Regions from separate parts of the Pseudarthrobacter sp. MOO13 genome, predicted to be linked through region 3. Evidence: riboswitches for the same ligand, from Rfam matches in the RefSeq annotation. Region 3 holds a riboswitch; each other region holds the start of a gene.
The links. A riboswitch is a leader RNA that binds a small molecule or an ion and turns the genes downstream of it on or off. The one in region 3 is predicted to bind thiamine pyrophosphate.

Region 1 (7,919 bases), 340 kb from region 3:
GACGTACACCAGGATGTTGTCGTGCTTGGTGGGCCACCGGTTCTTCGCCCGGGCGCCGTAGTCGTACGCCCAGATGATTTCGTTCAGGAAGCATGCCCGGCCGAAGATGGCGTCCAGCATCACCTTGGCGTAGTGCACCTCGCGGTAGTCCAGGTGCAGGTAAAGGGTGCCGTCATCAGCCAGCAGGCGCCACGCCTCCACCAGCCGCGGTTCCAGGAAGGACCAATAGTCGCTGAACGCGTCGTCGTAGCGGTGCAGTGCGCCCTTGATGGTGTCGTAGGAACGGCCCTTGAAACCCACCCGGTCCCCGCTGCCTTCAGCGTTGGCTACCATCCGGGTTTCCTGCCGCTGCTGCGGCCTGCCCGTGTTGAAGGGCGGATCCACATAGATCAGCGTGAAGGCGCCGTCCGGCAGTGTTGGGAGGTACTCCGCGTTGTCCGCGTGAACCACCAGGCTGCCGCCGTCCGGCGCCCAAACAGTGTCTGTCATCGACGCAGTTAGCCCTCGGAGCTGCCGGGCTGTCCGCCCTTGTCCGCGGCGGCAACCACTTCGCCGTTGCGGCGGCGGGTGCGGGTCCGGGGACGGCGGGTGCGCGAGGGCTGGTCGCCGTCGGCCGCGGGGGCGGCTGCGTCCGCGGCAGGGGCGGAGTCGGAGGTACGACGACGGCGCTCACCGGAGCGGGCGGAGTCCCGGCCGCCGGCCTTTCCGCCGTCGTCCTTTCCGCGTCCCCGGCCGTCGCGCTCGCGGGAACGGGAGGCGTCCCGGCCGCCGCGGCTGTTCTTCTTGCCGGTTTCGCCCAAGTCCTCAAGCACCTCGGCGTCAACGCCGGCCAAGGTCCGCTTGTCGCGCGGGAGACGTCCCTTGGTGCCCTCGGGGATGTCGAGGTCAGTGTAGAGGTGCGGTGAGGAGGAGTAGGTTTCCACGGGCTCGGGGACGCTCAGGCCCAAGGCCTTGTTGATCAGCGCCCAGCGCGGCATGTCATCCCAGTCGACGAATGTGACTGCAGTGCCCTTGTTGCCGGCGCGGCCGGTGCGGCCCACCCGGTGCAGGTAGATTTTTTCGTCCTCGACGCACTGGTAGTTGATCACGTGGGTGACATCGTCCACGTCGATGCCGCGGGCGGCGACGTCCGTTGCCACCAGCACATCCACTTTGTTGTTCCGGAACGCGCGGAGCGCCTGTTCGCGTGCGCCCTGGCCCAGGTCGCCGTGGATGGCTGCGGCGGCGAAACCGCGGTCCACCAGTTCCTCGGCCACCTTGGCGGCGGTGCGCTTGGTCTTGGTGAAGATGATGGTCCGGCCACGGCCCCGGGCCTGCAGGATGCGTGCCACCACCTCGGTCTTGTCCATGCTGTGCGCACGGTAGATGAGCTGGCGGATGTCGCGCTTGGTGAGGCCTTCATCATCCGGATCGGCTGCCCTGATGTGGGTGGGCTGGGTCATGTAGCGGCGCGCCATCGCGATGACGGGGCCGGGCATGGTTGCCGAGAACAGGAGCGTCTGGCGGACAGCCGGGGTTCCGGCGATCAGGGTCTCAACGTCCGGCAGGAAGCCCAGGTCCAGCATTTCGTCGGCTTCGTCGAGGACCACGAGCTTGACGTTCTTCAGGCTCAGGTGCTTCTGCTTGTACAGGTCGATCAGGCGCCCCGGGGTACCCACTACTACTTCGACGCCCTGCTGGAGTGCTTCAACCTGGGGCTCGTAGGCGCGGCCACCGTAAATGGTGGTGATCCTGGCGTTGCGCTTGCGGGAGGCCGTTTGGAGGTCGTTGGCCACCTGCACTGCCAACTCGCGGGTGGGGACGATGACCAGGGCCTGCGGGGCGCCCGGGACGGCCAATTTGGCGTAGCCGGGGTCGTCCTGTCCGATGACCCGCTGCAGCGCCGGGATGCCGAAGCCCAGGGTCTTGCCGGTACCGGTCTTGGCCTGGCCGATGATGTCGTGGCCCGCCAAGGCCACCGGCAGGGTCATGGCCTGGATGGGGAAGGGGTGCGTGATCCCGGCGTCGGCGAGGGACTCGACAATATCCGCGCGGACGTTGTAGTCGGCAAAGGACTTCTCCGCGATCTCGTGCGGGGTCTCGTCCGAGATGATGGTCTCTTCCGGCTCGATGGTCTCGGTGCCGGACGCATCGGTCAGGAGCTGGTGGGTATGCAATTCACTCACGGGGAGTTTCCTTATTCATTTGGGCAATGGCGCTGCCTGCTCAACGGGCCGGCCAGTCCTGGCCGTTCCGGAGCACGCTCGGGCGCGCAAGCTAATCCAGTGGAAGCCGATCGCGGGCTATCTAATGCTGGCACTGGTGACCAACGGGCAAATCTCAAGATCGCGTAGGGGCGGGCTTGTTGGTTTCAAATCAAGGAAATCAACGACCGGGCATCCAGTTCTACCTTCCCAGTCTAGCCGTACAGGGGCGAAATCCCCGTGTTGCCCCTTCCTGCCGCGTCCATAGGGCCCTTATGGAACCAGTTCGAAGTGGATCTGCCGGGTGGTGATGTCGGAGGACAGCAGCCGGACGCGCACCTTGGTACCGGACGTCAGCTCGCCGGCGCAGCGGGCCGTCACCGCCGGTTCGGCGATCTGGATGATCCCGGAACTGCCGTTCCCGTTGCCGTTCTTGGTGGCTCCGTTGCCGTTTCCATTGCCGTTCTTGGCGGATCCGTTGCCGTTTCCGTTCTGGGGCTTGGACCCGGAAATCACGATCGCGTCGAATTCCTGGCCGATGTGGTTCAGCAGCAATGCCGCCTCCACCGTGTCCAGCGCCATCCGCTCCATCCGCGACGCCAGCTGGTCGGAACCGGCCATGATTCCCGGCAGCAGCGGCAGCGCCTCCCGTGCCCAGCCCGGAACATCACCGCCGTTGCTGAGGGCTTCGCAGATCACCAGCACGAAGCGGTCCACCAGCCGGCGCAGCGGGGCGGTGGTGTGGGCGTAGGCGGCGCCGATGGCCGACTGGATGCCGTCGTCCGGGACCGTCCCGTCAAACGCCGTATAGGACGCGCCCCGGAACAGCATCCCGGCCGAATGCATGATGGCCAGCTGGCGGGGATCGGTGGGGTCAAGCGACCGCAGGTACTCGCCGTAGCTGACTTCGCCGTCCCACGGCCTGCCCAGCACTTCGGTCTGCAGCCGGAAATGCCTCAGCGACCGCTCATCCGGGGCCGGCATGGTGCGCAGGATGCCCACCTTGCCTTCCAGCATGAGCTGGGCGGCCGCCATCCCCGTCATCAGCGAAATCTGCGCGTTCCAGTCCTCCACGGGAAGCTGCGGGGCGGCGTCGATCCGGTAGCCGCCGTCGGGCAGCTGAACGATCTCCTGCTCCGGCATGTTGAGGCTGGCGCCCCCGCGCTCCCGCTCCAGCGCCACCCGTTTCAGCCCCACTTCCCGGAGCAGTTGCAGCACGGGGGGAGCGGTGCCGGCGTCGAGGGCTGCTTGTGCACCTTTGTAGCTGAGCTTGTCGCGGCTGCGGATCCGCGCCCGCCTGACGCCCACGGACGTCACTGCTGCGTCGGCGTCGAGCGTGAATTCCCAGACGAAAGCCGGACACTCCTGGCCCGGCAGCAGGCTCCCGGCCCCTTCGCTGATGACCTCCGGGTGCAGCGGGATCCGGCCGTCGGGAGCGTAGAACGTCTGCCCGCGGCGCCTGGTTTCAGCATCCAGCGGACCACCCGGCGCAACAAATGCAGGAACATCGGCGATCGCGTACAGCACCCGGTAGCCGCCCCCGTCCGGCTCGATGAACACGGCTTGGTCCAGATCCGTGGACGAGGCGGGGTCGATGGTCACGAATGCGACGGCGGTCAGGTCATAGGACGGCAGTTTCAGGGCCGCCACGGCGGCGCGGGCGTCGTCCACTGCCGCGGCCGGGTAAGGCCCCGGCAGTTCGAGTTCGGTCCGCAACGCGCCCAGTGCCTCTTCCAAGGCGTTCCGGTGGTCGCGGACATTGGGAGCCAACCGATGATGTGACACAAAAGTCAGCGTAACTCCAAGTCCCGGGTTTACGCAGGCCCGGGGCCGGCAGCGTCCAGCGCGTCGAGCAGGGAGGCCGCAGCGGCCGCGGGATCCGACGCCTCCGTGATGGCACGCACCACCACGATCCTCCGTGCTCCTGCCTCCGCCACCTGGTGCACGTTCCCGTGGTCTATGCCCCCGATGGCAAACCACGGCACCGGGTTGGGTACTTCCGCGGCGGCCTTGGCGGCGTACTTCACCAGGTCCAGCCCGACGGCGGTCCGGCCGGGTTTGGTGGGCGTGGCCCAGACAGGCCCCACGCAGAAGTAGTCCAGGTGGGAAGGCCCGGCAGCGGCGGAGAGGGCGGCATCCACCTGCTCCGGGCTGTGGCTGGACAGCCCGATGGCCGCATTGCCGTTGACCAGCGTCCGGGCCGCAGCCAACGGGAGGTCCTTTTGGCCGATGTGGAACACCGGTGCGCCGGACAGCACCGCGATGTCGGCCCGGTCGTTAACGGCCCAAAGCCGCCCGTGGCGAACCGCGGCCTCCTTCAAGACCGCCAGCAGGTCCAGTTCTTCGGCTGCCTCGATGCTCTTGTCGCGCAACTGGATGATGTCCACGCCCCCGGCGAACGCGGCATCCACGAACCGGGCAAAGTCGCCGCGGTCCCGGCGCGCATCCGTGCAGAGGTACAGTCGGGCCGCCCCAAGGGCAGGAAAGGAGGAGGGGGACATATTCATGCCTGCCAGCCTAGTTCCTCTAAACTGGGCTGGTACTGCGGGAGCCCGCGGCAGCTGTCACAAAGCGCCGGGCTGAGAGGGCGTCGGAGCCGACCGCTTGACCTGATCCGGCTAATACCGGCGTAGGGAAGGAACCACACCATGACCAGCACCAGGAACTGCCTGCCCGGACTTGGCGATGACGCCATCCGGGCCGACGTCGCCGTCATCGGCGCCGGAGTGGTGGGACACGGAATCGCCTGGGAGATCCAGCGCTCCGGCAGGTCCGTTGCCCTCATCGATGACGCGCCCGGCGCCGGCGCCAGCTGGGCCGCTGCCGGCATGCTGGCCCCCGTCAGCGAGCTGCACTACCAGGAAGAGGACCTCCTGGAACTCATGCTCGACGCATCATCCCGCTGGCCAGGCTTCGCTGCCGGCGTCGCCGCAGCAGCCGGAGCCGGGACCGGCTACCTGATGACACCCACCCTCGCTGTCGGTGTCGACGCTGCCGACCGGCGGGCGCTGATGGACCTGCGCGCAGTGCAGCAGGCCAGCGGCCTGGAGGTGGCACCGTTGACCGTGCGTGAAGCCCGCAGCCGCGAACCCCTGCTGAGCCCGGGGATCTCCTGTGCGCTGGACACCCCGGCCGACCACCAGGTGGACCCGAGGAGGCTGATAGCGTCCGTGCGCCTGGCGCTCGCCGCAACGGTACGGGAAACCCCGACGGTGGCGGTTGCCGGTGCAACGGAAGGTTTTGCCGTCCCGGAGCGGGCGGCCGGACTGCTGTGGAAGGACGGGACGGTGGCCGGCGTCCGCCTTGGGAGCGGCAGCACAGTCCTGGCGGGGGAAACTGTCGTGGCCAACGGCCTGCACGCGGCGTCCCTTGACGGCTTGCCCCACGGCCTTGACCTGCCGCTGCGGCCGGTGCACGGGGACATCCTCCGGCTTTCCGTGCCGCAGCACCTCCGCCCGTTGGTGACAGCCACGGTGCGTGGGCTGGTCCACGGGATCCCGGTGTACATCGTGCCCCGGGAGGATGGCACGGCAGTCATCGGCGCGTCCCAACGGGAGGACGCCCTCTCCGACGCCGTGAGCGCCGGGAGCGTCTACCAGCTTCTCCGGGACGCCCAGGCGCTGGTTCCCGCCGTCGCCGAACTTGAACTCCTGGAATGCACCGCCCGGGCGCGCCCCGGAACCCCCGACAATGCACCCTTGCTGGGCCGGGTTGCGGCGTCCTTGGGATCCGGGGGCCCAGCCGACGGGCACGTGCCGGGGCTGATCATCGCGACCGGTTTCTTCCGGCACGGGGTGCTGCTCACGCCCGCCGCCGCCGCGATCTGCACGGCACTCCTGGACGGAGCCGCCGATCCCCGCTGGGCACCGTTCACCCCGGACCGTTTTTCCGGGTCGGCCGTGGCCGTCCCCAGCCCCCATCTGAAGGAGACAGCGTGAACATCACCCTCAACGGAAACCCGCACACGGTGGCCGACGGCGCCTCCATCACCACGCTCGTCAGCCAGGTCACCGGGCGGCCGCTGGCCCCCAACGGCCAGGCGACGGACGGCAGGAAACTGGGCGTCGCCGTCGCCCACAACGCCCAGGTGGTGCCGCGCAGCCAATGGTTCGGTACCGCGCTCGCCGACGGCGACGACATCGAACTCGTCACTGCAGTACAAGGAGGCTGACCCCATGACCGAAACCGGCACCATCAACACCGCAAGCCAAGCCGCAGATGACACCCTGGTGATCGACGGCGTCGCCCTCGGATCCCGGCTCATCATGGGTACCGGCGGTGCGCCCAGCCTGGACGGCCTGGGCGCTGCGCTCCTGGCCTCCGGGACGGCACTGACCACGGTGGCCATGCGGCGCTACTCAACCGCGGAAACCGGCTCTCTGTTCCAGTTGCTGGTGGACCACGGGATCAAAGTCCTGCCCAACACCGCTGGCTGCTTCACGGCCCGGGACGCTGTCCTCACCGCGGAACTGGCCCGGGAGGCCCTCGAAACCGACTGGGTGAAGCTGGAAGTCATCGCCGACGAGCAGACCCTGCTGCCGGACGCCGTGGAACTCGTTGACGCCACCGAGCAGCTGGTCAACCGCGGCTTCAAGGTCTTTGCCTACACCAACGACGATCCCGTGCTGGCGCTGCGGCTGGAAAATCTTGGTGCCACCGCCGTGATGCCGCTCGGCGCACCGATCGGCACCGGCCTGGGCATCCTGAACCCGCACAACATCGAACTCATCGTCTCCCGGGCCTCGGTTCCCGTGGTCCTGGACGCGGGCATCGGTACGGCCTCCGACGCCGCCCTGGCCATGGAACTGGGCTGCGACGCCGTCCTGCTGGCCACAGCCGTGACGCGGGCGCAGAACCCGGCGCTGATGGGGGAAGCGTTCAAGCACGCCGTGGTTTCCGGAAGGTTGGCGAGGGCAGCCGGACGCATCCCGCGCCGGGAACACGCCCTGGCCTCATCGGCGATGGAGGGCCGGGCCGAGTTCCTCTAGCCCATAAAAAGCCTGTGGCCACCACCCGTCCGGGTGGTGGCCACAGCTTTACTCAGTCCGGTTCAGCCCCGCAGGACCGCGTTCAGCCGTTCCGTGTCATGGCGTGTCCGGGTGCGGCCCAGGTAGGCGACGGCGGCAATGGCCGCGGCGGTGCCGAGGACGATGGGCAGGACCCAGGGGAGCCACGTCAAACCCGGAAGGTAGCCGAAACCTGCCGTCATGAGGATGATCCACGCCATCGCCGCGACGCCCACGGCGATCCCGGCGGGCACGCCCGCGCCGTATCGGGAATGGCGTTTGTCATTGGCCCAGACGATAAACCCGGCGGCGAGCGTGGCAAGCACCACGATGGTCAGCGACAGCATGGATCTCCTTGGAACGTGCGGTCAGCCTAGAACTGGCCGAAACCTACGCGGCGGACCTCTTCAGCGCCAATTTCCACATAGGCAAGTGCGTTGCCGGGCACAATGATCAGGCGTCCCTTGTCATCCTTCAGGCGCAACTGGGTGCCGTCATTGATGGCTTCACCAACAGTCTTGGCCACCGTCTCAGCATCCTGGTCTGATTCGAGCACGATTTCGCGGCCAACGTTTTGAACGCCGATCTTAATTTCCAAGGGGGCCTCCCAGCCTGGTTCGTCGATGATGTCTTATTTGTAGTCTAGGACTCTTTGGGGAAGCGAGAGATTCCGCGCCAAGCTAAACGGTAGATGAGGTCGCTGGCCACGTTGAGGTCCAGGTTGCCGTCC
Region 2 (7,919 bases), 1.5 Mb from region 3:
GGTTCGCTGCCCGCCGCCGAAACCCCGCGCTTCCATGGTCACGGCAAGCCTCGACGCGCGGCGGATCGCCTGCACCAGGAGCCCGAAACTTTGGCCCAGGGTCGCCTTCACCCGCTGGACCACGTTGCCGCGCGACCCCACGCCGCGGGCACGCCGGGCCATCCCGATGGTCTGCCATTCCTCGGCCATGAGCCCCACCAGGCGCATCGCCGCCAGGGTTCCCAGGACGAACCGGTGCGGCAGGCGCGCCTTCTGTGCCAGCGCATCGGCAAGGTCCGTCGGATCGGTGCAGCTCATCAGGAGCACCGCCGGAAGGGCGATCGCGAAGCCCCGCAGCAGGAAGCCGATGCCCAGCTGGAGGGAGCCTTCGCTCATGGTCCAGATGCCGGCGTCGAGCAGGATCCTCCCGCTGTCCGGAGCCAGGATGGACGTGCTCCAGCCGCCGATGGCGGCGGCGAGGATCAGCGGCCAGCCCCGCTGCCAGAGCAGGGACACGGTGAGGCCGGCCAGGGGAAACAGGATCAGTTCGAAGACCAGCGCCACGGACGCGGAAACCCAGTCGATGGACAGCGCCAGGACCGCGGTGATCAGCACGACGGCGGCAAATTTGCTGAGCGGGTTGGCCCGGGCAAGAAGGGCGCGGTTGCCGTCCAGGGTCAGCTGCTGCCTCATGGCGCCACCGGTTCCGTGGCGGCCATCCGCAGCTCGGCCCCGCCCAAAGCCCGGGTGAATTCGGCGTCGTGGGTCACGGACACCACGGCCGTGCCGGCGTCCAGGAGTTCGGAGAGGAACGAGGCCAGCTCCGCCCAGGTGTTGGCGTCCTGCCCGAACGTCGGCTCGTCCAGGACCAGCACCTGCGGGCTGGCGGCCAGGACCGTGGCCACCGACAGCCGACGCTTCTCACCGCCGGACAATGTGTAGGGATTGGCGTCCACCAGCTGGGTGAGCCGCAGCCGCTCCAGCAGCTCCTCCACCCGGTCCTCGCCGTGGCCCAGGTGCCGCGGCCCGAACAGCAGCTCGTCCAACACCTTGCCCGTCACGAACTGGTGCTCCGGTTCCTGGAACACGGTGCCCACCCGTGAGATCAACTGCTCTGCCTTCCACGCGTAGGGGTCGATCCCGGCACCGCGGCTCAGGTCCACCGCGGCCGACACCTTTCCGGACACCGGTTCAAGGAGCCCGGCAAGGGTCAGTGCGAACGTTGATTTTCCGGCGCCGTTCGGGCCGGTGACGGCCAGCGCCTGGCCGGCCCGGACCTGCGCGGCAACACCCTCCTGGACAGGAACCGGCGGAATCTTCCGGAAGCCTTTGCGGCGGGGACGCTCGCGGGAGACCGCCAGGTCTTCGGCTGCAAGCAGGAGGTTGCCGGTTACGGCGGCCGGGATGCCGGACCGGCGGCGGGTGGCCGGCACATACCCCGGCACCCAGACTCCGGCCGCCGTCAGCATGGCCCGGGCCTCGCTGAGCACCCGGTCCGGAGGTCCGTCCAGGAGCACGGCGGGATCCGAGGCGGAGCCCGGCTGCAGGACCACGATCCGGTCCACCAGGTCCTTCCAGACGGAAACCCGGTGCTCCACCACCACCAAAGTGGCCCCGGTCTTGTCCAGGCAGCGTGCCACGGCGTCCCGGACCTCCAGCACTCCGTCCGGGTCGAGGTTGGCGGTGGGCTCGTCCAGCAGGATCAGCCCGGGACGCATCGCAAGGATGCCCGCCAGCGCCAGGCGCTGTTTCTGACCGCCGGAGAGGGCCGACGTCGGGTGGTCCAGCGGGAGGTGGGACAGTCCGACGTCGGCAAGCGCCTCGTGCACGCGCGCCCAGATGGCGTCGCGGGGCACGGCAAGGTTCTCGGCGCCGAAGGCGACGTCGTCCCCCACCCGGGAGAGGACCACCTGCGTCTCCGGGTCCTGCTGCATCAGGCCGGAGCGGCCGCGACGCTCGCGGGGAGGGGCGCCGTCAACCAGCAACGAACCGGACTCGTCCGCATCGCCGGCCTCGCCGTCGTCGTTGATGTCGCCCAGGACCCCGGCGAGGGCATGCAGGAGCGTCGACTTCCCGGCACCCGAGGGACCGAGCAGGAGTACCCGCTCGCCGGGGCGGATATCCAGGTCGAGGGCGTGGACGGCAGGTTTGGCCCTACCGGCATGCCGCCAGCCCCAGCCGCGGGCCGTGACGGCGGCAGGGCGCACGCCTCCTGCGGCGTCCTGGGAAGGTGCCATCAGGAGAAAACTGGCTCCGTTGCAGCCTTGCGGGACGCGAAGGAACTCAGCACCCCGGTGCGGGCCAGGCCGCGGGTGGCGAGCCAGGACAACGCGCCCGCCAGCACGGCGCCGGACACCGTGGTCAGGACGATGTAGGCGAGCTTGTCCGCCCCGGAGTAGGCAATGTTCCAGCCCCACGGTGCGAATGAGTCATTCAGGCCGCAGAAGAAGCCCGCGGCCGCCCCCGCCACGAGGGAGACGGGCAGGTTGAACTTGCGGTAGACGAAGACCGCGAAGATGATTTCCGCGCCCAACCCCTGGATGAAACCGGAGAAAAGGACGGAGGCGCCGTATTGGGAACCCATCAGGAGCTCGCCCGTTGCGGCCACAGTTTCGCAGAACAGGGCGGCTCCGGGTTTGCGGATGATGAGCATTCCCAGCACGCCGGGAATCATCCAGCCGCCGGCCAGGATCCCGGTCAAGGGCGGGTAGGCGGCGTTCATGGGGGCCGACAGGGCGGCGGCGCCCTGGTCCCAGGCCCAGAAAATGACCCCGCCGGCGATGGCCACCAAGGCCGCCACCACGATGTCGACGACGCGCCAGGACTTACTGGTGGTCTTCTTGATTGCAGCAGTACTCATGTGATCCTCCTGGGTAACAGGAGGGGAAAGTGGCTCCGGCTGGCGGACCGTTGCCGGTCCGGCCGGACACTTTGAGAACTCGACTCCCTTGCGCCGGTACTAACCGGATCAGGTTCGAGGGTCTGCGGCTGTCCCGCACTCTCAGCGCCCACCTGCGGTTCCCGGCATGGCCAGGTTGTCCGACGGCGGCGCTCCCCTGTCGTTTTTGAATGTTGATGTTCGCGTGTAGATACTGCCCGGTTTGGGCGTGGTCAAGTTTACACCTGGCGGGGGCTGGGCGGCGGCCATGCCGGCTGTTGAACCGGATGTGACCGCGGACCGCCGTCAGCGGGCCCGAGAGGATGCCGGCCATGCCCTTGCCCGGACCGGTCCGGGTGTACGGCTAGGCTGGAGGCAGTCCGTTTTCCGCCCGCAAGGAGTACTAGGAATGAACCTCTTCATCAAGCTGCTCGGTACCGCGGTGAGCCTGGGCGCAGGCCTGGTCGGCACCAAGCTCGTCAACACCATCTGGGAGAAGACCACCGGGCAGAAGCCGCCCAGCGGCAAGGGCGAGGACGTGCCCACCAGCCTGCGGTCGGCCTTGACTTTCGCACTGATCTCCGCGTCCGTCAGCGCCATCATCCAGGTCCTGGCCAACCGGGGCACCCAGCGCGCCATCACCCGCTTCGCCAAGACGCAGGACATCGTCTAGCTACTGGCGGTTTTCGCCGTCGTCGCGGTTGTCCGTCAGGGCAGCCTCGGCGGCGGCTTTTTGCACTACGGCCTCAAGCTCATCGGCGGCGAGCAGCTCCCGGTGCAGGTGCTTGGTGCGATAGCCGGCCCGGCCCACCATGTGCGCGGACACCGGCACCGTGAGCAGCTGGAAGATCCAGGCCACCACCAGGACCGGCCAAACCCACCAGTTGCGCATCTGCAGCCCAATGGCTGCCAGCAGCAGGAACAGGCCCAGGACCTGCGGCTTGGTGGCGGCGTGCATGCGGCTCATCAGGTCCGGGAAGCGGAGCAGCCCGATGGCGGCGCCCAGGGACAGGAGCGCACCCGCCACCATGAACACCGCGGAGGCAAGGTCGATCCACGCGTCCGCGCCGGAAAAGTCAGGATTCATGGGGGTTCACCCTCCGGTCGGCGACGAACCGGGCCACCGTGACCGACCCGATGAACCCAATGATGGAGATGGCCACCACCAGCATCAGGTTGTTCAGGTGCCGGTTCACGGCCATGTCCACGCACAGGGCCCCGCCCAGGATGGCGAGCAGGACATCGGCCGCAAGCACCCGGTCCAGCAGCGAAGGGCCGCGGGCAATCCTGATGATGGCCCCGCCCGCGGCGAGGGAGAAGATGACGGCCGTGACCGCCAGGACAACAGGCATCATGCGGACGCCTCCATTCGGACGGCTTCGAGTTCTTCGGCGGACCCCATGATGCGGATCAGGCCCGCTTCGATGGACCGGACCTCGTTCCGCAGGCCCTCGATGTCCTGCTTGGAGGTGATGTTGAGTGCATGCAGGTACAGGGTGGAGGCCGGGCGGTCCACCTCCACCACCAGGGAGCCGGGAATCAGGGAGATCACGTGCCCGGTGGCGGTGACGATCAGGTCCTGGTGGCTCCGGAGCTTCACCGCGACGACGGCGTTGGTCACCTTGGGTCCGCGGACGGTGGCCAGGTACAGGACCTGGCCGCTGGCAACCACCACTTTCGCCAGGAAGGCAAAGGCGAAGGGCACGGCGTACAGGATGTTGAACCGGCCGCTGAGTTCCACCGGCGGAAGGTAGAACAGCCTGGCAACGCCTACCGCCAGCAGGGCACCGAAGAGCAGGTTCCCGGGGCTGAAGTCCTGCCACAGGGCGCCCCACACGATCACCAGCCACACCAGGAGGGGAAGCTCCTGCCGCAGCGAAATCCGTTTGCGGCTCATCGTCCTCCTCCCGTCACGGTGGCCGGAACGGCGGTATTGCTGCCGAGGACCGACTGGATGTAGGGGGCCCGGTCCAGCATGTCCCGCGCAGCCTGGTCGGAGAGCCCGAACAGCGGCCCGGCGAACACGGTGAGCGCGACGCCGAGCACCACCAGGCCAAGGGTTGATCCCACCATGGTGCGCGGCAGGAGCGTGACCGTGTTGAGTTTGGCGCCCGGACCGGCGGCGCGCCCCGAGGGGCCGGCCAGCAGCACGGGGTCCGGATGTTCGGCGTCCTCCGGCTTCCGCCAGAACGCCCGGTTCCATACGCGGGCGATGGCCAGCAGCGTCAGCAGGCTGGTCAGCACCCCGCCGATCACCAGTGCGTAGGCCAGCGGGGTCCCCAGCTCAATGCCGGCCTGCAGCAGGCCCACCTTGCCGAGGAACCCGGAGAACGGGGGGATGCCGGCCAGGTTCATGCCGGGGATGAAGAACAGCATTGCCAGCAGGGGCGAGAGCTTGGCCAGGCCGCCCAGCCGGTCAACGGAGGAGCTGCCGCCGCGGCGTTCGATCAGGCCGGTCACCAGGAACAGGCTGGTCTGGATGGTGATGTGGTGGGCCACGTAGAAGACCGCAGCCGCCAGCCCGGCCACGGAGGACATGGCCAGCCCGAACACCATGTACCCGATGTGGCTGACCAGGGTGAACGAGAGCAGACGTTTGATGTCGCTTTGCGCCAGCGCACCAAGGATGCCCACCACCATGGTCAGCAGCGCCACCACCATCAGTGGCGTGTTCAGGGTGTCGCCGGGGAACAACAGCGTCTCGGTCCTGACCATGGCGTACACGCCCACCTTGGTCAACAGGCCGGCGAACACGGCGGTGACGGGTGCCGGCGCCGTGGGGTAGGAGTCGGGGAGCCAGAAGGACAGCGGGAAGACGGCGGCCTTGATGCCGAACGCCACCAGCAGCATGACGTGCAGCAGGGTCCTGGTGCCTTGGTCCAGGTCGCCCAGCTTGAGGGCGAGGTCAGCCATGTTCACTGTCCCGGTTGCGCCGTACACCATGGCGATGGCGATCAGGAACAGCACGGAGGACACCACCGACACCACCACGTAGGTGACGCCGGCGCGGATCCGGGGCCCGGTGCCGCCCAGGGTCATCAGCACGTAGCTTGCGGTCAGCAGGATCTCGAAGCCTACGTAGAGGTTGAAGAGGTCGCCGGAGAGGAACGCGTTGGACACCCCTGCCACCAGGATCAGGTAGGTGGGGTGGAAGATCGAGACCGGTGCGTCTTCGTCGCCGTCGGCCATGCCTTGCCCGGTGGCGTACACCAGCACGGCGAGGCTCACTGCCGAGGAGACCACCAGCATCAGCGAGGAGAACTGGTCCACCACCATCACGATGCCCCAGGGCGGCAGCCAGCCGCCGATGGTCACCGCGGCGGTCCCGCTGTTCCACGCGGACGCCAACAGGAGGCATTCGAGGGCCAGGGTGAGTGACAACAGTCCGATGCTGACCGCCCGCTGGGCCCGGGAGTGCCGGATCAGGAGGAAGGTCAGTGCGGCGCCCAGGATGGGAAGGACGACGGCGAGCGGGGCCAGGCTGGCGATGTTCACTTTTTGCCGCCTTCCGGGCCGGATTCGATGGTGAGCGAGCCGGGCTGTTCTTCCGCGGCTGCCTGTTCGGCCGGCATTTCCCGGCCTCCCGCCGTGACGGTGGCGAGCGGAAACTCGGATGTTTCGGCCGGGATTTCGGCGTCGTCCTCCGCGTCGAAGCTCGGTGTTTCCGCCACCCGGAGGTCCTCCACGTCGTCCTGGATATCGTCCTGGCGGGCCAGGACCCACGTGCGGTAGATGATGCCCAGCATGAACGCCGTGACGGCGAAGGAGATCACGATCGAGGTCAGGATCAAGGCTTGCGGCAGGGGGTCGTTGTAGTCACCGGCGGGGGTGTCCTTGGTGAAGAACGGAGCCAGGCCGGCGTATCCCCCGGTGGAGAGGATCAGCAGGTTGGTGGCGTTGGCCAGCAGCATCAGCCCAAGCAGGACGCGGGTGAGGCTGCGTTCGAGGATCAGGTAGATGCCGCAGGCATAGAGGGCGCCCATGACGATCAGCAGGGTCAGGTTGACGCTCATGCGTTGCCCTTTGCGGTGGTCTCGGCAGGAATACGGTCCGGTTCCTGGTCCTGCTGTGCCGGTTCAGGCCCGGCCGCAGCGGACCGTTCTTCCATGTGTTCATCGATCTCGGCACCCAGGCTGCGCAGCACGTCGAGCACCAGGCCCACCACCACCACGTACACGCCGATATCGAAGATGGTGGAGGTGACGAACTTGATGTCGCCGAAGACGGGCAGCCACACCTCGATGATGGCGGACTGGAACACCTGGCCGCCCAACAGCAGGGGCGTCACGCCGGAGGCAGCGGCCAGGGCCAGGCCGGTGCCCAGCAACGCACCGGCGCTCAGCGGTGCGGCTTCCCTCAGTTCGAACCGCCCGCCGGCCAGGTAGCGGATGGTCAGGGCCAGGCCGGCGGTCAGGCCGCCGGCGAAACCGCCGCCGGGCAGGTTGTGGCCGGCCAGCAGCAGGTAGAGCGAGAAGATGATCATCGAGTGGAACATCAGGCGGGTGACCACCTCGAAGATGATGGAGCGGCGTTCCGGGGCGAGGGTCCTGCCCGCCACGATCCAGGCGTCCCGTGCCGAGGCGGCGAACTTCCGGCTGATGGCCAGCGCCGCACCGTCGCGGGACCCGGGGTCCACGCCGTGGTACCGCCCCACGGTGCCCTCGGCAACGGAGGCGGACCGTTGCAGGCGGTCTCCGCGGCCGCGGACGAAGATCAGGCTGGCCACGCCGGTGGCGGCCAGGGCCAGGACGCTGATCTCGCCGAAGGTGTCCCACGCCCGGATGTCCACGAGCGTCACGTTCACCACGTTCAGGCCGCCGCCGCCCTCGTAGGCGAGCTGCGGGAACTGCAGGGACACCGGGATGGCGGTCCTGGCTCCCATGGCGAAGATCGCGGCGAACACCATGGTCACGCCGAAGCCCAACCCGATGATGACGCGCAGCACCCGGTACTTTCCGCCGGTGCGGTCACGAAGCTCAGGAGGAAGGCTGCGCATGGCCAGGACGAACGCCACCAGGATGATGGTTTCCACCAGCATCTGGGTCAGGGCAAGGTCGGGGGC
Region 3 (7,919 bases):
GCGGGTCTATGCCACGGACCTGCAGCAGCCTGCCACCGCGGAGGAGAAACGGTCCGCGCGCCGGCTGCGGCTCCAGGTCCCGTCGTGGGAAGCGCCCCTGCATATTGTTCCCGGGGTCCCCACCTTGGTCCTGACCGGGGGCTGGGAGCCGCTGTACGAGGAGATTGCCGGTTACCTGCGGGAGACCGGTGCCCTGCACCGCGTTGCCGCGGGCGGGCACCGGCCCCATGATTCGGTGGAAGGCGACCGGACCATCAGGCAGTTCATCGGCGAGGTCAGCCGCAGCGAGCCGGCCCGGGCCTCCTAGCTGCCGGCGGGCACCTGCAACTCCGGAAGGTAGACCTTGCCGCCGGCGGCCAGGAACTCCTGGCTCTTCGCCCGCATCCCCGACGCCGCCTCAGTGAGCGCCGCCTGCGCCTCAGCCGAGCCGTATTCATTCCGGATGTCCTGGCTGATCCGCATCGAGCAGAACTTGGGTCCGCACATGGAGCAGAAGTGCGCCGTCTTGGCGGGTTCGGCCGGCAACGTCTCATCGTGGAACGATTCCGCCGTCTCCGGGTCCAGCGACAGCGCGAACTGGTCGCGCCAGCGGAATTCGAACCGGGCCTTGGACAAAGCATCGTCCCGCTCGCGCGCCCCCGGGTGTCCCTTGGCCAGGTCCGCTGCATGGGCCGCAATCTTGTACGTGATGACGCCGGTCTTCACGTCGTCTTTGTTGGGCAGGCCCAGGTGTTCCTTGGGCGTGACGTAGCAGAGCATGGCGGTGCCGTACCGTGCGATTTCGGTGGCCCCGATTGCCGAGGTGATGTGGTCGTAGCCGGGCGCGACATCGGTCACCAGCGGACCGAGCGTGTAGAACGGCGCACCCTTGCACAGCTCCTGCTGCCGCTCCACGTTTTCCCGGACCAGGTGGAACGGTACGTGCCCGGGGCCTTCGACCATCACCTGGACGTCGTACTCCCACGCGCGCTGCGTCAGCTCGGCCAGCGTATCCAGTTCAGCGAACTGCGCCGCGTCGTTGGCGTCCGCCGTGGAGCCGGGCCGCAACCCGTCCCCCAGGGAGAACGCGACGTCGTACTTCGCGAAGATTTCGCAAAGTTCGTCAAAATGCGTGTACAGGAAGTTCTCCTGGTGGTGGGCCAGGCACCAGCCGGCCATGATGGAACCACCGCGCGAGACGATGCCCGTCACCCGGTTGGCCGTGAGCGGGACGTACCGCAGCAGGACACCGGCGTGGATGGTCATGTAGTCCACACCTTGCTCGCACTGCTCAATGACGGTGTCCCGGAAGATTTCCCAGGTCAGCGCGTTGGCTTCGCCGTTGACCTTTTCCAGTGCCTGGTAGATCGGAACCGTTCCGATCGGGACAGGGGAGTTGCGGATGATCCATTCCCTGGTGGTGTGGATGTCGTCCCCCGTGGACAGGTCCATCACCGTGTCGGCACCCCATTGGGTGGCCCACTGCAGGTTGTCCACCTCTTCGGCGATGGAGCTCGTCACGGCAGAATTACCGATGTTGGCGTTGATTTTCACCAGGAACGCCTTGCCGATGATCATGGGCTCGGACTCAGGGTGGTTGATGTTGTTCGGGATGATGGCCCGACCGGCGGCTACCTCGCTCCTGACCAGTTCCACGTCGCAGTTTTCCCGCAGCGCCACGAAACGCATTTCCTGCGTGATGGTGCCCTGCCGGGCGTAGTGCATCTGGGTCACCGTATGGCCGTCGACGGCGCGGCGGGGCACCGGCCGGGCACCCTTCCACTCCGCGGAGGCAGCGCCCCGGCGCACGGCCGAGCGGCCGTCGTCGAGCAGGTTGCGTTCCCTGCCGGTGTAGGCCTCGGTGTCCCCGCGCGCCACGATCCATTCGGCACGGAAGGGCTCCAGGCCGCGGACGGGGTCGCTTCCCGGTCCGGCCGTCCGGTAGGTCCGGAAAGGTGCGTTCGGCTGCCCGTTGGGTGATGGCTCCAGCGCGATCTCGGTGACCGGGACCCGGATGCCGGAACCGGCGTCGTCGATGTAAGCCAGTGAATGCGACTTCAGCGACTGCGTCACCTGGACGTGGGATTCGCCACTGGATCCGGTGCCGGGTCCGTTGGCCGCATCGGAACCGGACGGCACCAGGGCAGGGTTCAACTGGGTGTTTTGTGTACTCAAGGGAATACTCACTTCCTTCGCCGGCATTACCCGGACAGGTTCAACGGTCGCAGGCTGCGGCAGCCCGATCTCAGCCCCTGCAGGGGCACCCGTGTGGTCAGCAACGAAGCTACCACAGCCCTCCGGAAGCCCGTTGTAACAATCGATGATGCTAGCCTGACCGGGCAACGAAAGGATGCCCGGATGGCAGGAATCATTCACTTTCGCGGACCCGTCCTGGCTGCACCGGACAGCCTGCGGCAGGGACTCTGGTCCGTGGGCGGCAAGCTCACGTTCCGCCCGCCCGCACAGCCACCCGACCGGGTATTCGACGGCTGGGTACTGCCGGGCTTCGTGGACGCCCATTGCCATATCGGGCTGGGGCCGGCCGGTCCGGTGGAGGCCGCCGTAGCGCAGGAACAGGCGCTTGCGGACCTCAACGCCGGAACCCTCCTGGTCCGTGATGCGGGTTCGCCCGCCGATACGCGCTGGATGCAGGGCGGCAAGGACTTCCCGGTGCTGATCCGCGCAGGCCGGCACATTGCCCGGACGCGGCGCTACCTGCGCGGTTTCGCCCACGAGGTCGAACCCGAGGACCTCGTTGAGGCCGTGCGCAAGCAGGCCCGGGACGGGGACGGCTGGGTCAAACTGGTGGGGGACTGGATCGACCGGGGCGCCGGTGACCTGGCGCCGTCCTTTCCTGCCGCCGTCGTCCGCGACGCGGTCCAGGCTGCACACGACGAAGGTGCCCGGGTAACGGCCCACTGCTTCGCCGAAGACACCCTGGACCAGATGCTCGACGCCGGCATCGACTGCATCGAGCACGCCACCGGGCTGCTGCCACGGCACCTGCCCCGGTTCGCCGGGCAGGGCGTGCCGATCGTGCCCACCCTCATCAACATCGCCACCTTCCCGGACATTGCCGCCCAAGCGGAGCCGAAGTTTCCACGGTACGCAGCCCACATGCGGTCCCTCTGGGAGCGGAGGCTGGAGCGCGTGGCCGAGGCCCACGCAGCGGGGGTGCGCATCTTCGCCGGAACAGACGCCGGCAGCGTCATCGGCCACGGCCGCATCGCGGACGAAATCCTCGCCCTGCACGGTGCGGGCCTGCCGATGACTGCAGCGCTGGATGCAGCGTGCTGGGCAGCCCGCCGCTGGCTCGGAGCGGACGGCCTGGAAGAAGGCGCACGCGCCGATGTGATCGTCTGTCGTGAGGACCCACGGGCGGTCCCGGAGACCATCGGCAGGCTGGAACACGTCGTGCTGGGCGGCCGCATTATCCGTTGACCCAACGTGGCCCCCGGGACTTGGAATAAATTGAAGCTTCAAGTAATTTTAAGAAGTGACAGGCCGCCATCGGGACGGCCGCCAATCCAAGGAGCCTCCAATGACCGCATCAGCCAACAGCCAGGACCTGCTTCCTGCCGACCTCGCCATGGGCACGGTGATGCTCAAGGTGGGGGACATGAAGGTCATGACCGACTACTACCAGCGCGCACTGGGCCTGGAGGTGGTGGCCGAGCAGGACGGCGGACTGTACCTGGGCCGCCTTGGCCGCCCCCTGGTGCACCTGGCTCCGGCCCCCGGGCTGAACCTGCCCGGCAGGGGAGAGGCCGGACTCTTCCACACCGCGCTGCTGTTTGAAGACCAGGCCTCCCTCGCCGCCACCATCGCCACCGCGGCCCAATACGAGCCGATGTCCTTCACCGGCAGCGCCGACCACCTGGTCAGTGAAGCCTTCTACTTCACCGATCCGGAAGGCAACGGCATCGAACTGTATTGGGACCGGCCGCGCAGCAACTGGTCCTGGAACGGGACGGACGTGGTGATGGACAGCCTTGCCCTTCCCCCGCAGCGCTACCTGGAGCAGCACCTCACCGAGGAATCGCTTGAGGGCCAGCGCGTGACGGCCGCAGGCGTGGGGCACGTCCACCTCCAGGTGGGAGATGTCCAGACGGCGCGCGACTTCTACGTGGGCACCCTCGGTTTCGAAAAGACGGCGGGCTGGCACGGGCAGGCCTTGTTCGTTTCCGCCGGGCGGTACCACCACCACATGGCCATGAACGTCTGGAACAGCCGCGGGGCCGGCCCCCGCAAGGACACCCTTGGGCTGGGTGAAGTCCTCATCGAAGTTCCGTCAGGGGACGACGTCGGCGCCTTGGCTGACCGCCTCAAGGTCGCCGGAGTGACCGCGCACCACACCGGTGCCGAACTCCGGTTCGAGGATCCGTGGCGCAACCGGCTGCGGGTGGCCGTCCGCTGAGCTGCGCTGCCGGCGGAGGCCGGCCGGTGCCGCGAACTGCCATCTGCGGCCCCGGCCCGGCGCGTGCGCCTGCCGGTGCCCAGCTACTAGGCTGATTCCGTACGGCCGGGACGCAGGCAGCGCCCGGCGCGCAGTTCCGCCAACGGAAGAAGGGCAAACAGCCATGGGCTTCACCGAGATCTTTGTTGCCACCCATGACGCCGCGCTCAAACGCGCCGGCCTCCTTGACGCAGGGAGCGCGCCCGCGGCAAACGCCGGTCCTGGCAGCCATGCCGTGCGGATCGAGGGAGTCAGCGACTTCGAAATCGAACAGCTCGGCGACCTCGCCGGGACTGCTGTCCACGCCGGTGGTGCCGACTATGAGCTGACCATGGTGGACGTCGCCAGTGACTCCCTCCTGGCAGTTCCGCCTGCCATGGTCCGTGCGCTGGCCGACCTCCTGTCCTACGAGACCGAAGGCGAGGGCAACGTCCTCGAGGACGTCGCCGAGCAGTGGGCCGCGCAGGACGACATGCCCTTCGGCGCGGCCCAGGCCCGGACCTACGTGGAGCAGCTCGCCAGGCTCGCGGCCGGGCTGGACGACGCCGAGCGGACCGGGCTGTACGTCTGGTCCGCCTGACCGGCGCCGCAGGGCCCATCCCGCGGCCGGCGCCGGCGCGAAGCGCCGCGACGCCGAGTCGAAATAAGTTCGCTGATCTGGCACAATAAACAGGTACTCGATCTGCGTGGCCCCTCTCTCCGCGTCCGGATCCTGTCCTTCGAACCCGCAAGTACGGCCCGCCCCACGGGTGCAGAACGCCGGGTTCACCCCTTTTCTGAAACAGGAGTGACCACAAAAGTGGCCGTAAAGATTCGCCTTAAGCGCTTCGGCAAGATGCGCGCCCCGTACTACCGCATCGTCGTCGCGGACTCACGCACCAAGCGTGACGGCCGCGCCATCGAGGAGATCGGCAAGTACCACCCCACCGAAGAGCCCTCGTTCATCGAGGTCAACTCCGAGCGTGCCCAGTACTGGCTGTCCGTCGGCGCCCAGCCGTCCGAGCAGGTTGCCGCCATCCTGAAGATCACCGGTGACTGGCAGAAGTTCAAGGGCCTCCCGGGCCAGGAAGGCACCCTCAAGACCAAGGTCGCGAAGGACGCTTTCGTAGCGCCGGAGAAGGGCTCGGTCATCATCCCGGAAGCCATCACCAAGAAGGCCTCCAAGTCTGACGCTGCCGAGGCCCCGGCCGACGCCGAAGCTGAGACCACCGAGGCTGAGTAGATTGCTGGCAGAAGCGCTGGAGCACCTGGTCCGTGGAATCGTTGATTCCCCGGACGACGTCAAGGTCAGTTCGAAGAACAACCGCCGCGGGGACACCCTCGAAGTGCGGGTTCACCAGGATGACCTCGGACGGGTGATTGGCCGCCAGGGCCGCACCGCACGCGCACTGCGCACCGTGGTGGCAGCACTGGCCGGCGGCGAACCGGTCAGGGTCGACGTCGTCGATACCGACCGCCGCCGCTGAGCGCTCGGCAACACTTAGTTCTGCTCCGGCCCCTCCACCACCTGGTGGAGGGGCCGGACTGCTTTGATCAACACAGTGCTTTCACCCCACACCAACCACAACCCGGAACAGAGGAACAGATGCAGCTTCAGGTGGCGCGGATCGGCAAGCCGCACGGCATTCGCGGGGAAGTCACGGTCCAGGTGCTGACCGATGCCCCCGACGACAGGTTTGTCCCCGGCACGGAGTTCGTCGTTGAACCCGCCGCGTCCGGGCCCTTGACGCTGGACAGTGCGCGCTGGAACAAGGACATCCTGCTCCTGGGCTTCGCGGAAGTGAAGGACCGGAACCAGGCCGAAACCCTCCGCGGCGCCAAGCTCTTCATCGAGACGGAAGAACTCGAGGAAGATGACGACGAAGGCTGGTACGAGCACGAACTCGTCGGCCTCCAGGCGCGGGTCGGCTCACAGGTGGTGGGAAAGGTGACAGCCCTGGCCACCATGCCCGTCCAGGACCTGCTGACCGTGACCACCCCGGCGGGCGAAGAGATCCTGGTCCCCTTCGTGGAGCAGATTGTGCCCGAGGTCAACCTTGAGGAGGGCTTCGTCCTGCTCACCCCGCCGGACGGCCTCTTTGAACTGAACGCCGGCGACGCCGCATCCCCGGAACCCGAAGGCCGGGAATAGATGCGGATCGACGTCGTCAGCATCTTTCCCGAATACCTTGCCCCGCTGGAGCTCTCACTGATCGGCAAGGCCCGCCAGGACGGGATCCTGGACCTGCACGTCCACGACCTCCGCAGCTTCACCACCGACAAGCACCGTTCCGTGGACGACACTCCGTACGGCGGAGGCGCGGGGATGGTCATGAAGCCCGAACCGTGGGCGCAGGCCCTCTCAGCGGTGGCCCAGGGCCGTCCCGATCCGCAGCACAAACCTGTCCTGATCGTTCCCTCTCCCGCCGGCGAGAGGTTCACCCAGGCCCTGGCTTATGAACTGGCCGAGGAAGAGCACCTTGCGTTCGCCTGTGGCCGCTATGAAGGCATCGACGAGCGCGTCATCGAGTGGGCGCAGGAGCACTTCACCGTCCGCCCCGTAAGCCTTGGCGACTACGTGCTCAATGGCGGGGAAGTCGCTGTCCTGGCCATGGTCGAGGCCATCGGCAGGCTCCTGCCGGGTGTGGTGGGCAACCCTGAGTCCTTGGTTGAGGAGTCCCACTCCGACGGCCTGCTGGAATATCCGGTCTACACCAAGCCGTCCGTATGGCGGGACCGCGAGGTCCCCGCGGTCCTGCTCAGCGGAAACCACGGCAAGATCGCGCAGTGGCGCCGGCACGAGCAATACCGCAGGACGGCCGAACGCCGCCCGGACCTCCTGGAGGCGTTCGACGCCGGCAATCTTCCGCGTGCCGACCGCACCGAACTGCACAACCTGGGGTATGACATCGTGGCCGGAAGGTTGGCCCGCCGCCCGGACGCCGGGCCGGGGGTACAGGAATAGCTCCCGCGCCGGACCCGAATTGGCGTAACCCCTGCACTGTGGCAAAATTGGTCTTTGTGTCTGCTGGGTCCGCACCTGCCACAGGGGGTAGCGCGGCCAACAGCCGGACAACCGGCCTCATCAACCATTGAAGCGGCCGGACCCCTTTACTTCGGCGGCAACAATCCGGCCCGCTTTTCGGCGGCCGGACCTGCCTGCCGTGACCCAAAGTGAATGACCTGTGGCGTTCACCAGGAGTGCAACCATGCATATTCTCGATTCCCTCGATGCAGCTTCGCTGCGCAACGATGTTCCCGAATTCCGCGCGGGCGATACCCTCAAGGTCCACGTGAACATCATCGAAGGCAAGAACTCCCGTGTCCAGGTGTTCCAGGGCTTCGTCCTGGGCCGCCAGGGCGATGGCGTCCGCGAAACCTTCACCGTCCGCAAGGTTTCCTTCGGTGTCGGCGTGGAGCGTACCTTCCCGGTGCACTCCCCGATCATCGAAAAGATCGAGGTCGTTACCAAGGGTGACGTCCGTCGCGCCAAGCTTTACTACAT

Region 1: it holds a riboswitch for thiamine pyrophosphate, as region 3 does, so the genes downstream of both, thiO (glycine oxidase ThiO) here and thiC (phosphomethylpyrimidine synthase ThiC) in region 3, are expected to answer to the same signal.
Region 2: it holds a riboswitch for thiamine pyrophosphate, as region 3 does, so the genes downstream of both, AC4EEO_RS00400 (ECF transporter S component) here and thiC (phosphomethylpyrimidine synthase ThiC) in region 3, are expected to answer to the same signal.

Annotation. Positions count from the first base shown of each region.
Region 1 is NZ_CM177848.1:1,223,515-1,231,433, forward strand. It holds gene AC4EEO_RS05800 (DNA-methyltransferase) at 1-489, opposite strand, end outside; gene AC4EEO_RS05805 (DEAD/DEAH box helicase) at 498-2,165, opposite strand; gene AC4EEO_RS05810 (RNB domain-containing ribonuclease) at 2,457-3,968, opposite strand; gene thiE (thiamine phosphate synthase) at 3,998-4,690, opposite strand; TPP riboswitch at 4,718-4,836, shown strand; gene thiO (glycine oxidase ThiO) at 4,832-6,121, shown strand; gene thiS (sulfur carrier protein ThiS) at 6,118-6,354, shown strand; gene AC4EEO_RS05830 (thiazole synthase) at 6,359-7,171, shown strand; gene AC4EEO_RS05835 (hypothetical protein) at 7,234-7,536, opposite strand; gene AC4EEO_RS05840 (DUF3107 domain-containing protein) at 7,563-7,787, opposite strand; gene AC4EEO_RS05845 (TetR/AcrR family transcriptional regulator) at 7,832-7,919, opposite strand, start outside.
Region 2 is NZ_CM177848.1:95,977-103,895, reverse strand. It holds gene AC4EEO_RS00410 (energy-coupling factor transporter transmembrane component T family protein) at 1-672, opposite strand, end outside; gene AC4EEO_RS00405 (ABC transporter ATP-binding protein) at 669-2,216, opposite strand; gene AC4EEO_RS00400 (ECF transporter S component) at 2,216-2,839, opposite strand; TPP riboswitch at 2,907-3,047, opposite strand; gene AC4EEO_RS00395 (DUF4235 domain-containing protein) at 3,267-3,530, shown strand; gene mnhG (monovalent cation/H(+) antiporter subunit G) at 3,531-3,944, opposite strand; gene AC4EEO_RS00385 (MrpF/PhaF family protein) at 3,934-4,212, opposite strand; gene AC4EEO_RS00380 (Na+/H+ antiporter subunit E) at 4,209-4,754, opposite strand; gene AC4EEO_RS00375 (Na+/H+ antiporter subunit D) at 4,751-6,352, opposite strand; gene AC4EEO_RS00370 (Na(+)/H(+) antiporter subunit C) at 6,349-6,870, opposite strand; gene AC4EEO_RS00365 (Na+/H+ antiporter subunit A) at 6,867-7,919, opposite strand, start outside.
Region 3 is NZ_CM177848.1:1,565,311-1,573,229, forward strand. It holds gene AC4EEO_RS07290 (alpha/beta hydrolase) at 1-307, shown strand, start outside; gene thiC (phosphomethylpyrimidine synthase ThiC) at 304-2,154, opposite strand; TPP riboswitch at 2,150-2,257, opposite strand; gene AC4EEO_RS07300 (amidohydrolase family protein) at 2,338-3,420, shown strand; gene AC4EEO_RS07305 (VOC family protein) at 3,521-4,396, shown strand; gene AC4EEO_RS07310 (hypothetical protein) at 4,560-5,015, shown strand; gene rpsP (30S ribosomal protein S16) at 5,235-5,657, shown strand; gene AC4EEO_RS07320 (RNA-binding protein) at 5,659-5,901, shown strand; gene rimM (ribosome maturation factor RimM) at 6,021-6,566, shown strand; gene trmD (tRNA (guanosine(37)-N1)-methyltransferase TrmD) at 6,567-7,379, shown strand; gene rplS (50S ribosomal protein L19) at 7,624-7,919, shown strand, end outside.